One region of the Chromobacterium sp. genome, then DNA from elsewhere that is predicted to be linked to it. Evidence: predicted binding sites of a transcription regulator. Region 1 holds the regulator's gene; the other holds the start of a gene.
What was found. The regulator HrcA, encoded in region 1, represses chaperone genes, less so after heat shock. The targets are predictions, from matches to a motif close to ATTAGCACTCGNNNNNNNCGAGTGCTAAT.

Region 1 (7,962 bases):
CAACGCGGCAGCGGCCAGCTGTCGCTGCCGCGCGAAGACACCGTGATCTGCCGCTGCGAAAACGCGCTGCGCAAGGACATAGACACCGCGCTGGAACAGGGGGTGCAGGATTTGATCAGCCTGAAGATGCGCACCCGCGTCAGCATGGGCGATTGCCAGGGCAAGATGTGCGTCGGCTATTGCAGCGATCGGCTGCGCGAACATACCGGCAAGGCCGATGTGGGCTGGATCCGTCCGCGCTTCCCGCTGGACCCCTTGCCGTTCTCCGCCTTCCAAACCGAAACCGAAGAGGCCTGACCATGAGCAGACAATACGATATCGTGATTGCCGGCGGCGGCGTGATCGGCGCCTCTTGCGCCTACCAACTGTCCAAGCGCAAGGATCTGAAAATCGCGCTGATCGACGCCAAGCGCCCCGGCAACGCCTCGCGCGCGTCCGCCGGCGGCCTGTGGGCGATAGGCGAATCGGTTGGCCTGGGCTGCGGCGTGATCTTCTTCCGCATGACCTCGGCCAAGAACAAGCGCGAGGCGGCCGGCGCCGCCATCGCCGTGGACGCCAGCACCCCGCACATCCTGCCGGAATCCTTCTTCAATTTCGCGCTGGCTTCCAATGCGCTGTATCCGGCCCTGCATCAGGAATTGATCGAAAACCACGGCATGGATTTCAAGTTCGAGGAAACCGGGCTGAAATTCGTGATTTACGATGAAGAAGATCAGCTCTACGCCGAACACATCGCCGCGCAGATCCCCCATCTGTCCGACCAGGTGCGCTGGGTGGACCAGGCTCAGCTGCGTGCAAACGAGCCCTATATCAGCCATGAAGCCACCGGCGCGCTGGAATTCCTGTGCGACCACCAGGTCAGCCCCTTCCGCCTGACCGACGCCTACACCGAGGCGGCGCGCCAGAACGGCGTCGACGTGTTCTTCAACACCAATGTCACCGGCGTGCTCAAGCAAGGCTCGCGCGTCACCGGCGTGCGCACGCTGGAAGCCGGCGAATTCCATTGCCACACCCTGATCAACGCCGCCGGCTCCTGGGCCGCCGAGCTGAGCCAATGGGCGACCGGCGTCAGCATCCCGGTCAAACCGGTCAAGGGCCAGATCGTGCTATCGGAAAAGATGCCCAAGCTGCTGCGCGGCTGCATCACCACCAGCGATTGCTATATCGCGCAGAAGGACAACGGTGAAATCCTGATCGGCAGCACCACCGAGGACAAGGGCTTCGACGTCAGCAACACTTATCCGGAAATCGCCGGCCTGGTCAAGGGCGCGATCCGCTGCCTCCCGGAGATGAAGAACATCAATATCAAGCGCTGCTGGGCCGGCTTGCGCCCCGGTTCGCCGGACGAGCTACCCATCCTGGGGCCGATGCAGGGCGTGGACGGCTATCTGAACGCCTGCGGCCATTTCCGCACCGGCATTCTGACATCGGCCATCACCGGGGTGATGCTGGACGCGCTGGTGCGCGGCGAAACGCCGCCGCTGGACGTGAGTCCCTTCCTCGCCGACCGTTTTCACGCCGCACCCGTCAAACCGGCCGCGGCCGAGCTGATGCCGGCCTAAGAGCCAGTCAAAGACAAACCAGTTCCCAGATGTTCCTCTGTTACAGGCCGGCTAGTCCGGCCTGCTTTTTTTGTCCAGCCGAGTCCACCCTCTTACTGGCCAACGCCGCGACGTTCATACACCGCCTGCGCCAAGGTGCCCAGGTCGACATACTCCAGCTCGCCGCCCACCGGCATGCCCCGCGCGATGCGCGTCACCTTCAGGCCGCGCTCCTTCAGCAGTTCGGCGATCATGTGCGCGGTGACCTCGCCCTCGGCGGTGAAATTGGTGGCGATGATCACCTCCTCCACCCCCTGGTCCTGGACCCGCACCAAGAGCTTGTCCAGATTGATGTCGCGCGGGCCGACATTGTCCAGCGGCGAGATGCGGCCCATCAGCACGAAATACAGGCCGTCGAAGCACTTGGCCTGTTCCAGCGTCAGCAGATCCGCCGGCATCTCCACCACGCACAGCAAATCCTGCCGGCGCTCCTCGTCGGCGCAGATCGGGCACAGCGGCGTTTCGCTGAAGGTGTTGCAGCGCTCGCAGTGGGTCAATTGGGTCAGCGCACGGTCCAGCGCGCGCGCCAGCTTGTCCGCGCCCTTCTTGTCGCGTTGCAGCAGATGGAAGGCCATGCGTTGCGCGGTCTTGGGGCCGACGCCGGGCAGCACTTTCAGCGCGGAGATCAGGTGGTCTAGGGCGGGAGGATTCTTCATCGCGTTCACAATCGGGAAAAACGGCGGCGCAGGCGCGCATGCCGCCAGGCAAAGACCAAGTGGAAAATAGCGTAATGCAGCCGCAGCAGCAGCAGCAGCGGCGCGCGCGGCGCGAAGCCGACACGGTCCACCACTTCGCACCCGCCGGCCACCGCGCGCACCCGCCGCCGGTGCAGCCAGCGCCGCTGGGTCAGCATGGTCGAACGCTCGTCGAAGGCGCCCGGCTCCAGCCGCGTCAGCTCCAGCTCGTCATACTCCACCGGCAGCAGGCCGAACAACAGGATCCAGCAACGCCCTATACGCGCCGGCGGCGCCAGCCCGGCGGGCAGCGCATTGCCAGGCAAGCGCATGCGGAGCCAGGGCCCCAGTTCCGCATTGATGCCGACGGCGCTGGTGGCGTGCGCCCACACCTGGTCCGCATCGGCGCGCAGCCGGCTACGCACGGTGAAATGAGCGAATCGGCGCATCGCGGCCTCCATCGGACAACGCAAAAATGGCCCGGCGCGCGCCGAGCCATCCGGATAGCGAAGCCGCTGCGATCAGAACGGCAGCTTCATGCCGGCCGGCAGGTTCAAGCCGGCGGAAAAACCGGACATCTTCTCCTGAGTGGTGGCTTCCACCTTGCGCACCGCGTCGTTGAGCGCGGCGGCGATCAGGTCTTCCAGCATTTCCTTGTCTTCCTTGGCGTCTTCCAGCAGGCTGTCGTCCAGGCTGACGCGCTTGACATCGTGCGCGCAAGTCATCACCACCTTGACCATGCCGGCGCCGGACTGGCCTTCCACTTCCACCTTGGCCAGCTCTTCCTGCGCCTTTTTCATATTGTCTTGCATTTGCTGGGCCTGCTTCATCAGGCCGGCGATACCACCTTTGCCAAACATAATCGTTTCACTCCTTAACGGGTTGAATGGTTTCGATGAGCAGCGTCGCGTCGAATTCACGCACCATTTGCTGCACCACCGGATCGTTTTTCATATTCTCGCGGGCGATGTCCAACTGCTCCTGCCGATGGCGGGCGTCTTTCATCGCCGGCGTTTCCAGGCCCAGTTCCTCCACCGTCACCGTCAACTCCACCGGCCGGCCGAAACGCTCGCGCAAGGCGAGCTTGAGCTTGTCCTGATAATCGCGGCTGGTCATGTGGCGGAAGCTTTCCGGCACCGCCAGCGCCAGGCTGTGCTGGCTCCAATCCTTCAATACCGCATTATGGGCCAGCATGCGCGCCGCGCCCAACTTGACGCCCAACTCGGTCACCAGCGCCTGCCAGTCGCCGTCGAACTCATAATCGACCGCTTCCTCCGGCGGCGCCTGCAGATAGGACGGCATCTCCTCGTCCGCCGCCGCGCCCTGGCCCCAGGGCACATCCTCCGGGCCGACATCGCCGGCCTTGTCCTCGTCTTCCTCGCCGGCCACTGGCGCCGCGGGCCGCGGCGGCGGGCTTGCCGGCGCGGCGGCCGGGATCGGGGCCGGGGCGGGGCTGGCCGCGGGCTCGGGTTCGGGTTCCGGCGCCGGAGCGCTGTCCTCGGCGGCCGGCTGCGGCGCGGCACGCGGCGCTGGAGCACTCAGGCCGGCGGCCTGCAAGGCGCGCGCGGCTGGCGACACTCCGCCGCCAGCGGCCTGGGCCGGTGGCGGATTGGGCCGCGCCGGCGCGGCGGCGGCCGGGCGCGGCGCCGCGGCTTCCGGCTGCGCGTTGACCGGATGGAAGGCCAGCATGCGCAATAGGGTCATATTGAAACCGGCGTGCTCGTCCGGCGCCAGCGCCAGGTCTTTGCGGCCATGGATGGAAATCTGGTAATACAGCTGCACGTCCTGCGGCGCGATCGCGTCCGCCAGCGCCTGCAGCGCTTCGCGCTCCGGCTCGTCCGCCGCAATCGCCTGCGGCACCGTCTGTAGCAGCGCCAGTTGCTGCAGCAGCACCGCCAACTCGGTCAGGGCGCTGTCGAAGCTGATGCCGCGCTCGGCCAATTGTTCGGCCTCGGCCATCAGCTGCGGGCCGTCGCCAGCCGCCAGCGCCTGCAGCAAGGCGTACAGATAGCGGCGGTCCACCGCGCCCAGCATCGCGCGCACGCCGTCTTCCTTCACCTCGCCCAGGCCATAGGCGATGGCCTGGTCCAGCAGCGACTGCGCGTCGCGCATCGAACCGGAAGCGGCACGGCCCAGCAAGGCCAGCGCCGGCGTCTCGTAGGCGATGCCTTCCACGTCCAGCATGTGGGCCAGGTGGCCGGCCACTTGCTGCGGCGTCATATTGCGCAGCGAGAACTGCAGGCAGCGGCTCAGCACCGTGACCGGCACTTTCTGCGGATCGGTGGTGGCCAGGATGAATTTGACGTGGGCCGGCGGCTCCTCCAGCGTCTTCAGCATCGCGTTGAAGGCGCTCTTGGACAGCATGTGCACTTCGTCGATGATGTAGACCTTGAAGCGGCCGGATGTCGGCGCGTACTGGGCGTTTTCCAGCACTTCGCGGATATTGTCGATGCCGGTGTTGGACGCGGCGTCGATTTCCAGCAGATCGACGAAGCGGCCGGTGTCGATCTGGCGACAGGCCGAGCATTCGCCGCAGGGTTCGGCGGTGGTGCCGGTTTCGCAGTTCAGGCTCTTGGCCAGAATCCGGGCGATGGTGGTCTTGCCCACCCCGCGCGTCCCCGTCAGCAGGTAGGCGTGGTGAAGACGCTGTTCTTTCAGGGCATTGGTCAAGGCGCGCACCACGTGCTCCTGGCCGACCAGGTCGGCAAAGCGCTTGGGACGCCACTTACGGGCAAGGACTTGATAGCTCATGGGGGCGGATTTTAATGGCAATCGCCGCGCGTGGCGACAGGTTTCGCGCCGCCGCCGCGGCGGGCGGCGCGTGGTTTCAAGGCTGAGCCGCCGCCTGGCCGGCCAGATAGCGCAGGCGCAGCTGATCGGCGATTTCCTGCACCGCCTTGGCGTACAGCGTGCTGCGGTTGTAGCGGGTGATCACGAAGAAATTATTGAGCCCCAGCCAGTATTCGGTCACGCCCGGCGCGGTCTCCAGCGGCACCAGCACCGCCGGCACGTCGTCGGCCACCGGCGCCTGCGGCGTCACGCCCATTTTCTTCAGCTCGCCCACGGTGTAGTGCAGATTGAATTTATCGGCGACCAACTGATCGATCTGCGGCCCCGGCTGCACGCTGGCCGGCAGGATCACGTCGGCGCCATGGCGCCAGCCGTGACGCTGGAAGTAATTGGCCACGCTGCCGATCACGTCGTCGGAGTCGCTCCAGATGTCGCGATGGCCGCTGCCGTCGAAATCCACCGCCCATTTGCGGAAGCTGGACGGCATGAACTGCGGCCAGCCCATCGCGCCGGCGTAGGAGCCCTTCAGCGTCAGCGGGTCCTTGCCCTCTTCCTTGGCCAGCAGCAGGAACTCGGTCAGTTCTTTGCGGAAAAACTCGGCGCGGCGCGGATAATCGAAGCCTATGGTGGACAAGGCGTCCACCAGGCGGAAACTGCCGGTGTTGCGGCCGTAATGCGATTCCACGCCCAGAATGGCGACGATCACCTCCGGCGCCACGCCATATTGCTGTTCCGCGCGCGTCAGCGCGGCGGCGTTGGCGCGCCAGAAGGCCACGCCGTCGGCTATGGTCTGCTCGCCCACCGTGGATTTGCGGAATTGATACCAGGGCCGCGAGGTGGACGGCTTGTCCAGTATCTTGATGATATTGGGCTTGAGTTCGACATTGGCGAACACCGCCTCCAGTTCCGGGCGGTTGAACTGACCGCTGGCCACTTGCTCGTCGATATAGCGCTGCACGTCCGGGCGCGCCAGGAAGGCCGCGTCGGCCTGGGCCAGTTGGAAGGAGAACAAGGCCGCCAGCGGGGCCAGTTTGCACAAGAGTCTCATAGGCGAAGAAAAGTGATAGCTGTTTTCAAGTTGCAAGACCGCGCGCGCATCACGCCCGGAACGACAAGGCGCTGGATACCAGCCGCGCGGTGATGTCGACGATGGGAATCACCCGCTCGTAGGCCATCCGGGTGGGGCCGACCACGCCCAGCGCACCGACCACCTGGCCGTTGATGCGATAAGGCGCGGTCACCACCGAGCATTCGTCCAACGTTACCACGCCAGACTCCTCGCCGATGAAAATGTTCACGCCCTGGGCGTCCCGGCCCTGGTTCAGCAGCTTCAGCAGCTCGGTCTTGCGTTCGAAGACATTGAACAGCTGACGCAGCCGCGACAAGTCGTCGGACAGGTCGTTGACCTCCAGCAGCCGGTTGCCGCCCGCCACCACCACCGCGGCGTTGCTGGCGTTCATCGAGCTTTGCCCCAGCCGTATCGCCGCCGACATCAGCTCGGCGATATCGCCCTGCAACTGGCGCAGTTCGTCCGCCACGCGGCTGGCGATGCTGGCCAGGCCCTGGCCGGCGTAATGCTGGTTGATGAAATTGCCGGCCTCGATCAGCTCGGACGGGGTGTAGTCGCGCTCGGTGGTCAGTAGATGGTTCTGCACATCGCCGTCCAGCGTCACCAAGATCATCAGCACGCGCCGCTCGGACAGGCGCAGGAATTCGATCTGGCGGAAGGCGATGTCGGAGCGCTGCGGCGTGACGATCACGCCGGCGAAATGGGTCAATTCGGACAGCAGCGAGGACGCCGACTGAGCGATGCGCTGCGGGCTGTCCGGCTGTAGGTTCAATTCCAGCTCGTGCAGCGCCGCTTCTTCCAGCGGCCGGATGGTGAGCAGGCGATCGACGAACACGCGGTAGCCGCGCGCGGTGGGCACCCGGCCGGCCGAGGTGTGCGGCGCCACGATCAATCCCATGGTTTCCAACTCCGCCAGCACATTGCGGATGGACGCGGACGACAACTCGATGCCGGGCAGCATGGACAGGGTTTTGGACCCCACCGGCTGGCCGTCGACGATATAGCGTTCGATCAGGACCTTGAGCAGGTGTTGCGCGCGTTCGTTCATCATGATGGTTTCATTGTACACAGGGTGGACACTTGTAAAAGTGGTCGCAATCACAACTTTTTCAAGCAATATCGCCACGCGCCCGTCCCGAAGGACGGTGGCGCCGGCAAGCGGCTCTGCCGTTGGCCAAGGCTTTATGAGATAATCGACGGCATCTTTTCGGCTATCGGCGCGGCAAGCGCGAGCGTGGCGGGATCCGCCCCCGCGCCGCGCAAACCCCTGTCCGGCATCGGGTTTTCCCCGCCGCCATGGACGCGGGCCGCCGCTGGCCGAGCATTCATTTTGTTTAGCGCCCCCCACACTGGAGACAGCATGGCATCCGAAGACAAGAGCAAAGCGTTGGCCGCGGCCCTTGCCCAAATTGAAAAACAATTTGGCAAGGGTTCGATCATGCGCATGAGCGACAACCAGATCAACGAAAACCTGCAGGTGGTCTCCACCGGCTCGCTGAGTCTGGACCTGGCGCTGGGCGTCGGCGGCCTGCCGCGCGGCCGCGTGGTGGAAATCTACGGCCCGGAGTCGTCCGGTAAAACCACCTTGTGTCTGCAAGCGGTGGCCGAGATGCAAAAATTGGGCGGCACCTGCGCCTACATCGACGCGGAAAACGCGCTGGACCCGCAATATGCGCAAAAGCTGGGCGTCAAGGTCGACGACCTGCTGATCTCGCAGCCGGACACCGGCGAGCAGGCACTGGAAATCTGCGACATGCTGGTGCGCTCCAGCGGCGTCGATCTGATCGTGATCGACTCCGTCGCCGCGCTGGTGCCCAAGGCTGAAATC
Region 2 (7,962 bases), on a different contig from region 1:
TTGATCTCACCGCTCGAGCAAGGCCTGGACGTCAACGGCAAGAAGCCTTTCGTCATCATGATGGCCGGCGTCAACGGAGCCGGCAAGACCACATCGATAGGCAAGCTGGCCAAGTACTACCAGAGCCAGGGCAAGAGCGTGCTGCTCGCCGCCGGCGATACTTTCCGCGCCGCCGCCCGCGAGCAATTGATGGCCTGGGGCGAGCGCAACAATGTCACCGTGATCGCCCAGCAAGGCGGCGACTCCGCCGCCGTCTGCTATGACGCGATTCAGGCAGCCATCGCCCGCGGCATCGACATTGTACTGGCCGACACCGCTGGCCGCTTGCCCACCCAACTGCACCTGATGGAGGAAATCCGCAAGGTGAAGCGGGTGATCCAGAAAGCGCTGCCGGAAGCCCCGCACGAAATCATTCTGGTGCTTGACGCCAATATCGGCCAGAACGCGATCAATCAGGTCAAGGCCTTCGACGATGCGCTGGGCCTGACCGGTCTGATCTTGAGCAAGCTGGACGGCACCGCCAAGGGCGGCGTGATCGCCGCCATCGCCAAGCAGCGCCCGGTTCCCTTGCGCTTCGTCGGCATCGGCGAAAGCATAGACGACCTGCGCCCGTTCAAGGCCAAGGACTATATCGACGCGCTGTTCGACTGAACGCGCAGTCCTTTGCGCGCTCTCACACATGCCGTCACCAGCTAAAGCGGGAACAGAATAATGATCCAGTTCGACCAGGTTACCAAGCGCTACCCCGGTGGCAATGAAGCCCTGAAAAACCTGTCCTTCAACATCGACACCGGAGAAATGGTCTTTCTCGCCGGCCACTCCGGCGCGGGCAAGTCCACCTTGCTCAAACTGGTCGCCGGCATTGAGCGGGCCACCGCCGGCGGCGTTATCGTCAACGGCCAGAACCTGTCCAAGCTGCGTTCCAGCCAGATTCCCTATGTGCGCCAGCATATCGGCCTGGTGTTCCAGGATCACAAAATCCTGTTCGACCGCAGCGTGTTCGACAATGTGATGCTGCCGCTGGACATCATCGGCTTCGACCGCCGCGATGCCGCCAAGCGCGTGCGTGCGGCGCTGGATAAGGTGGGCCTGCTCAGCAAGGAAAAAACCATGCCGATCCGCCTGTCCGGCGGCGAGCAGCAGCGCCTGTGCATCGCCCGCGCCGTGGTGCATCGCCCCAGTATTCTGCTGGCAGACGAGCCATCGGCAAACCTGGACCGCGCCTATGCGCTGGACATCATGGAATTGTTCAAATCCTTCCACCAAGTCGGCGTCACCGTGCTGATCTCCGCTCACGACGAAACCCTGATGGAAGACTACGGCCGCCGGATCATCCGGCTGCGGGAAGGACAATTTGCCGCATGAAACACTATCTGTACCTGAACTGGCAAAGCGCCAAACTCGCGCTGCTCAAGATTTTGCGCCAACCATTCGGCAGCCTGCTGACCCTGCTGATGCTGTCGCTGGCGCTGGCGCTGCCACTCTCTCTCTACCTTGCCATCAGCAGCGTGCAAGACTGGGTGGGGAGGCTGAGCGCCACGCCTCAAGTCACCTTGTTCATGGAGTTGTCGGCGGAAGAAGCCGATCTGGCCGCGGTGACCTCCACCTTGACTCACCACCCCAAGGTCAAGAGCTACAGCTTTGTCAGCAAGGACCGCGCGCTGGCCGATATGGAAAAGCGCAATGGCTTGCCGGGCCTGACCGATGGCCTGGACAGCAACCCCCTGCCCGACGCCTTCGTCGTCACGCCAAAGGCGCTGGAGCCGCGCGAACTGGAGATGCTGCAAAAAGAGCTTTCCGGCCTGCCCATGGTGGAGCAAGCCCAGTTTGACGCGGACTGGGCCAAGCGCCTGTACGGCATGGTGGAGATGGGCAAGCATCTGACCTGGTTCCTCGCCGCCGCGCTCGGCATCGCACTGGTCCTGGTCACCAACAACGCGATCCGCATGCAGATCCTGGCGCGCCAGGATGAAATCGAAGTGTCGAAACTGATAGGCGCGCCGGACAGCTTCATCCGCCGTCCCTTCATGTATCACGCGATGTGGCAGGGCATACTCGCCGGACTCGCCGCCTGGGGGCTGACCGCCTGGCTGACCACGGTGGCCAACCCGGCGATTCGCGACTTTGCACAGCTTTATGGCGAACGAGTCGAATTACGCAATTTGAGCCCGGTTGAACTCGCCATCGCCATCGCCGCATCGGCAATGCTGGCCATGCTCGGCGCCCGCTTGGCCTCGGATCACCACCTGCGCAAGATAGAGCCCAAATAACCCGTGACGAGCCGCTATGTAAGCGGCTCAACAACTATTAATCAGTCTGTTCACGCCGCTAGAAGGCCACTGCGTTACTATCGAGTCAATAGAAAAAATCATTGACGCAGGAACCTTTCATTGCTAGCACTCTCCATATACGAGTGCTAACATATCACTACCCAAGGAGGTAGTTATACAGATGACCACAACATTTGCTTTGCCCGTCCCGTCCACCAGCGGCAGCCTGGAGCAATACATCCAAGCTGTTAACAGCGTACCCATGCTGACGCCTGAGCAGGAAAACGAGCTTGCAACGCGCTTTCAGGAGCAAAACGACCTGGAAGCCGCGCGCCAGCTGGTGCTTTCGCACCTGCGCGTGGTGGTATCGATTTCCCGCGGCTACTCCGGCTACGGCCTGCAGCAAGCCGACTTGATCCAGGAAGGCAATATCGGCCTGATGAAGGCGGTCAAGCGCTTCGAGCCCGATCGTGGCGTGCGCCTGTTCTCCTTCGCCGTGCACTGGATCAAGGCAGAGATTCACGAATTCATCCTGCGCAACTGGCGCTTGGTGCGCATCGCCACCACCAAGCCGCAGCGCAAGCTGTTCTTCAATCTACGCAGCATGAAGAGCAGTTTTTCCGCGTTGTCGGAAAACGAGGCTCGCCAGATTGCCGACGATCTTGGCGTCAAGCCGGAAGAAGTCCGCGAGATGGAAACCCGCATGAGTGGCCAGGATATCGCGCTACTGGCGGACGACAACGATGATGACAGCTACGCGCCGATTGACTGGCTGGCCGACCATCACAATGAGCCGACCAAAGAACTAGAGCGTCGCGCTTTCGACCACCTGCAAACCGAAGGACTGCAGCAGGCGCTGGCCACGCTGGACCCGCGCAGCCGCCGTATTGTCGAAGCTCGCTGGCTGGCCGACGACAGCGGCTCCACGCTGCACGAATTGGCCGCGGAGTTCGGTGTATCCGCTGAGCGCATCCGCCAGATCGAAGCCAAGGCGCTGAGCAAGATGAAAACCGCGCTGAGCCAGGGCGTCGTCATCGACGGCTGATTCCGCCCCCCGCGCCCACAAAAAAACCACAGGCTTGCCTGTGGTTTTTTCTTTGCGACCCGCTACCGAGCTACTCGTTGATGGTCTGGTATTTGGCCGACAGCTTGGCATAAGCGTCACGCGCCACTTCTCGCAAGGGTTCCCAGTCGGCATTATCATCGTCCAACGTCCCCAGGAACACCCCGGCGTAAGTCGGGAACGACGCCAAAGTCATCCGCAGCGTCTGCTCCGCCTGCGACTGCTGGCCCGCCAGAATCTCCAGCTGCGCGCGTTTCAACATCACCTCGGGATACGGCCGGAACGCGGTCAGGCGATTTTCCAAGGTCAGCTTGCGCGCCAACTGATCCGGACTTACTTTCAGGTAATCATCCACCGTGTACATGGCATGGTAGGCAAACAGCGGCTGGGTCTCGGCGATCTCGATCAGACGCTCCATCCGCGCGGCATCTCGCTTGGCGTCATTGGTCGGCGTGTATAAGCCCACCAGTTCCCAGAACATGGACAGACTGCTGAACGAGAGCCAGCCCACCCAGATCAAGGCGGCGAACAGCGGCAGCCGCAGAGGCCAGGCCAGCTGTCGCTGCCCACGCGGCGCCATCGCCGCGAACACCACCAGCATTGCCAGGAAATAGTAATACCACAGCGGATACTCCAGCATGCTGTGCGTCAAGGTCACGGCCAGACAACCCAGCGCCAGCACACCTTCCAGGCTGGCGCGCTGACTGAAGAACGGCCACAACACCCAGATGAAACCAGCGACGATCAATACCGTCACCACGCCGCCCATCTCCGCCAGCAACTGCAAGATCAGATTATGGGAATTGGTGAACAAGCCGCTATTGAAACCGGCGGCGGCGAACTGTGGCAGGGGTTGCAAGCGCACGCTCTCAGCGGCGAATTGCGACCAACCCACTCCCGTGACCGGATGCGCCCGGAAGCTCAACCACGCCTTATGCATTTCCGCGAAGCGGCGCGAGCCCATATCGTCGCCATTGGCCGCCAGGCGGGCCAGGCCAGACGCGTTCTGCAGATTCTCATGCGTCAACCAGGACAATAGGTGATTGAACCAAGGCAAGGCGAACTGCATCGCCAGCACTGACAAGCACGACAGCCACATCGCCCACAGCATGCGGCGCGACTCAGCGCTGCCAATGCGCCAGTGCCACAGCCCTGCCAAGACGGACAGCGCCACCAGATACAGCAGTATGGTGCGCGAACCGGCCCATCCCAACATCAAGGACAGGCCGAAAATCAGGATGGCCAGCCCCCAGCGCGGCAAGTTGCCCGCCGCGTACAAATAAACGGCGGCCACCACCGACCACATCAGATAGTGCGCATACTGATTGCGCTGGCCGATATGGCCGAAAATATTCGTCGTCGGATGCGCGCCATCGTAGAACAAGCCCAGGTCGGCGGCATAACCGGTAAGCTGGGCCACTCCGATCGCTGCCTGCACCAAGCCGCCAGCGAGCAAGCCCCAAGCCAGCCACACCGCAAAGCTCCGCTCGCCCAACTCCTCGCGCAAGGACGCCGTGACCGCGGCCAATAATGCCGCCGCCAGCCACGCCAGCGCCACCGCGTAGTTCATGCCGGGAAACAACAGGGCAAGCCAGTATGGCTGCAGCGCCCAGATAGCGGCCAAAGCCAAGCACCACCAAGCCGCTCGCGGCAACTGCCGGAACAAGCCGCCGCTGGGCAGCAGGAACGCCGCGGCGGCCAACAGCAGCCAGACCACATTGATCTCGCCAAACCACTGCGGCAGCGGCACATAATGGATGCGCGAGGCGAAAGGCAAGATGGCGATCAGGCACAAGGCCAGCATCGCCAAACGGGAAGTCAGGGTTCGAAAGGTCATGCGGCTAGAAACAATCTTGCAGAGTCAAAGCCGAAGCATACCTGATGGCGAGGCAAGCTCAAACGCCGCATCATCAAAACAGCGGCTTCCGACGAACCGGCTCCGCAGCCGTCATCACTGCGGCAAGCCGAGCCTGCTCCATGTTCGGCACGAGTTTCCCATAGGCCTCCGCTGCAACTAACAACCTACTTCGCAACGGGGCAACCTCCGACTCTGGATGAGAAGTGAGCATCGGCACGAAGCGGGGGGCGTAATCCGGATAATTGGCAATCGCAACACGCAGTGTTGCCTCTGCCTGCTTAGGTTGCTGGTTCAAAGCCTGCAGTACACTCAGCTTCACTAGTACCGATGGATAAGGCCGGTAGCTGGCTAAGCGTTCAAAAAACTGCAACTTGATTGGCAATTGCTCCTTGCTGGGCTCAATGTAATTGGCCAAGGCCATATCGACATCCCAGGACCAAAGCGGGAAATTAGGCACCGAACCTAATTCTTTGATCGCCAGCTCTCTGGCCTGGGGCGATGCCGCAGGCACACTATAACGGACCAGCATAGAGAAAACCATCATTCCGGCAGCGAGATAGCACACACAGATAACAACAGCAGCAACTGAGACTGCTTTGAGCATACTAGCCCTCGCCGGCGGCGCGTAACGTCTGCCCGGTGCGAGTGTACAAGCGATACATAGCATTAACAAATAAGGCAAATACCATAATGGGTATTCGAACATACTGTGGACCAATATCACCATCGTCACGCTAAGTAAGAGCAGATTTTCCGCAGTTTGTTCGCCTCTACGCAAAAACCTGCAAACTGGCACCAGCACCCCGATAATCGCAATGGCGGTTCCCACCAGTCCAGTTTCCGCCAACAGTTGAAATACTAGATTATGGCTGTGTGTAAACAACCAGCTCTCCGGCATCTTAGGTAGACCGGCATAGACCTCCATCTGAGTCGACAAGGCGGAGAATCCACCAAACCCCACTCCGAACCATGGGTGTACCTTGAAAATATCCCATGCTTTGGTCCATTCGATACGGCGCCGAGCACCGAAGCCCCCATCCAATATTCGCTCCGAGCCGCTCTGCGCCTCAATATTCAAGCCCAAGTAATGCAATATCTGAATCAGGCTATGGCTAAAAAACTGCACGAAGACAGACAAGATGACAAAACCAATCACGGCCGCCACCATGCGGCGTACCACAACATTTTCTTTAGCCTTATGCAACCAAAACCAGCCCAGCAGAACCAAACCCGCTACATAGGCCAATGGCAACCTCGACCCCGACCAAGCAACCATGAGTGCTAAAATTATCAGACACAAGCCTAATAGCGCTTTATTCAACCTTCCAATAGCAAAGAGGTAGCAAGCCGAAATCACACCCCACATCAAAAAATCGGCATATAGATTTTTCTGACCAATATTTCCGAACACATAGCCTACCGGATTACTTCTTTCAAATAAAACAAAGCCATGCATGCTCGGCGCCAAACCCAGCAACTGAATCCAACCTAAAACACACTGTACCAGCGCAGCCAAAAGCAGACTACCAGCCAACACAGCAATAAAGACTTGAAAATCCATCTCTGCATAATGGGGCAAATAAAGCAACAAAACAAAAAACAATAAAAAAATCAAACCAAATGTAGCCCCATCCACATTGACTTGCAGCAAACAGTAAATAGCAAATGCCAGCACTCCTATCGAGGCAATTGATAGTTGTCCGTCTACCCGCTGGAACAATGCAAGCAGAATCCCAGCGCAAACAAAAACCAAGGCAATGGCGCTGGAAATCCAATCTGGCAATGGATAAAATCGAACAAAGCTCAGCAATGGCAAAACAATGGCAAGCGATAAAATACCACCAAACACCCCAGCGCGATTGATAATCATATCAGCCTAAAAATCGAAAGGCCCCCTAGTGGGGCCCCATTAATTCTAAATATAATTTTTACCTGCAGTTCGCTGGGAGATACTGGGTTGGTATCGTCGCAGATGCCGCAGCACCACATACCCAGGTCACCGTCCCACTAGCCAATGTCCCGGTCAAAGAAAACTGATTAGCCGTACTGGTTACATTGCCACCCAAGCTGGAGGCGGTCATAACAACCGTCAACACCCCTACTGTATTACTGGTTTGTGCATAACCAACTGAGGTAACATACTTAGTTGTGGGAGAAGTAAAGGCAGCATTACCAGATGCATTCACTGGCATAACACCATTCGAAATCGCCATTTCGGAAATGGATGTTTTAGCTGCGGCAACGGCGGCCAAGCCTTCACTAACTTTGGCTCGGATCGTATAATCCTGATATGCAGGAATTGCAATCGCCGCCAAAATACCAATGATTGCCACCACAATCATCAACTCGATCAGGGTAAAGCCCTGTTGCACACTTTTGCTCATACAAATCTCCAGAAATAATACTCTAACGACAAGAAGACGGCAGGTATTGCATGTTCTGCCCTTGCCCCGAACAACTCCACAGCACCGCGCCGCTACTTGCTAGACTTGGAGTAAAGACCACACTCAAACCTGGCACGGCGCTGGCTTGAAATGTGGCTGTAATCATGCTCACCCCGCTACTAAGAGCGATTTGAACATTGCTGACATAATTTCCCGCCAGCACACTGGGCATTCCAGCACTAGCATTATTGGCCGGCCATGCATTATTTGCCAGATAAGACTCGCTGACCGTGGTTTTGGCATGATCAATGAAAGTCAAGCCCTCGGCCACTTTTGAACGAATCACGTAGTCTTGATACGCCGGTATTGCTATCGCGGCCAGAATAC

Region 2: the regulator HrcA is predicted to act here: its motif matches at 2,393-2,421, upstream of rpoH (RNA polymerase sigma factor RpoH).

Annotation. Positions count from the first base shown of each region.
Region 1 covers NZ_JAYSGF010000060.1:130-8,091, reverse strand. Annotated here, with positions in the region: gene ACE3QM_RS21305 (NAD(P)/FAD-dependent oxidoreductase) at 1-297, shown strand, start outside; gene hcnC (cyanide-forming glycine dehydrogenase subunit HcnC) at 300-1,562, shown strand; gene recR (recombination mediator RecR) at 1,655-2,257, opposite strand; gene ACE3QM_RS21290 (hypothetical protein) at 2,263-2,724, opposite strand; gene ACE3QM_RS21285 (YbaB/EbfC family nucleoid-associated protein) at 2,797-3,135, opposite strand; gene dnaX (DNA polymerase III subunit gamma/tau) at 3,143-5,026, opposite strand; gene mltB (lytic murein transglycosylase B) at 5,103-6,113, opposite strand; gene hrcA (heat-inducible transcriptional repressor HrcA) at 6,163-7,185, opposite strand; partial or broken gene recA (recombinase RecA) at 7,495-7,962, shown strand, end outside.
Region 2 covers NZ_JAYSGF010000018.1:76,876-84,837, reverse strand. Annotated here, with positions in the region: gene ftsY (signal recognition particle-docking protein FtsY) at 1-651, shown strand, start outside; gene ftsE (cell division ATP-binding protein FtsE) at 712-1,365, shown strand; gene ftsX (permease-like cell division protein FtsX) at 1,362-2,270, shown strand; gene rpoH (RNA polymerase sigma factor RpoH) at 2,452-3,315, shown strand; gene ACE3QM_RS11765 (Wzy polymerase domain-containing protein) at 3,386-5,170, opposite strand; gene ACE3QM_RS11760 (Wzy polymerase domain-containing protein) at 5,244-7,061, opposite strand; gene ACE3QM_RS11755 (pilin) at 7,120-7,575, opposite strand; gene ACE3QM_RS11750 (pilin) at 7,598-7,962, opposite strand, start outside.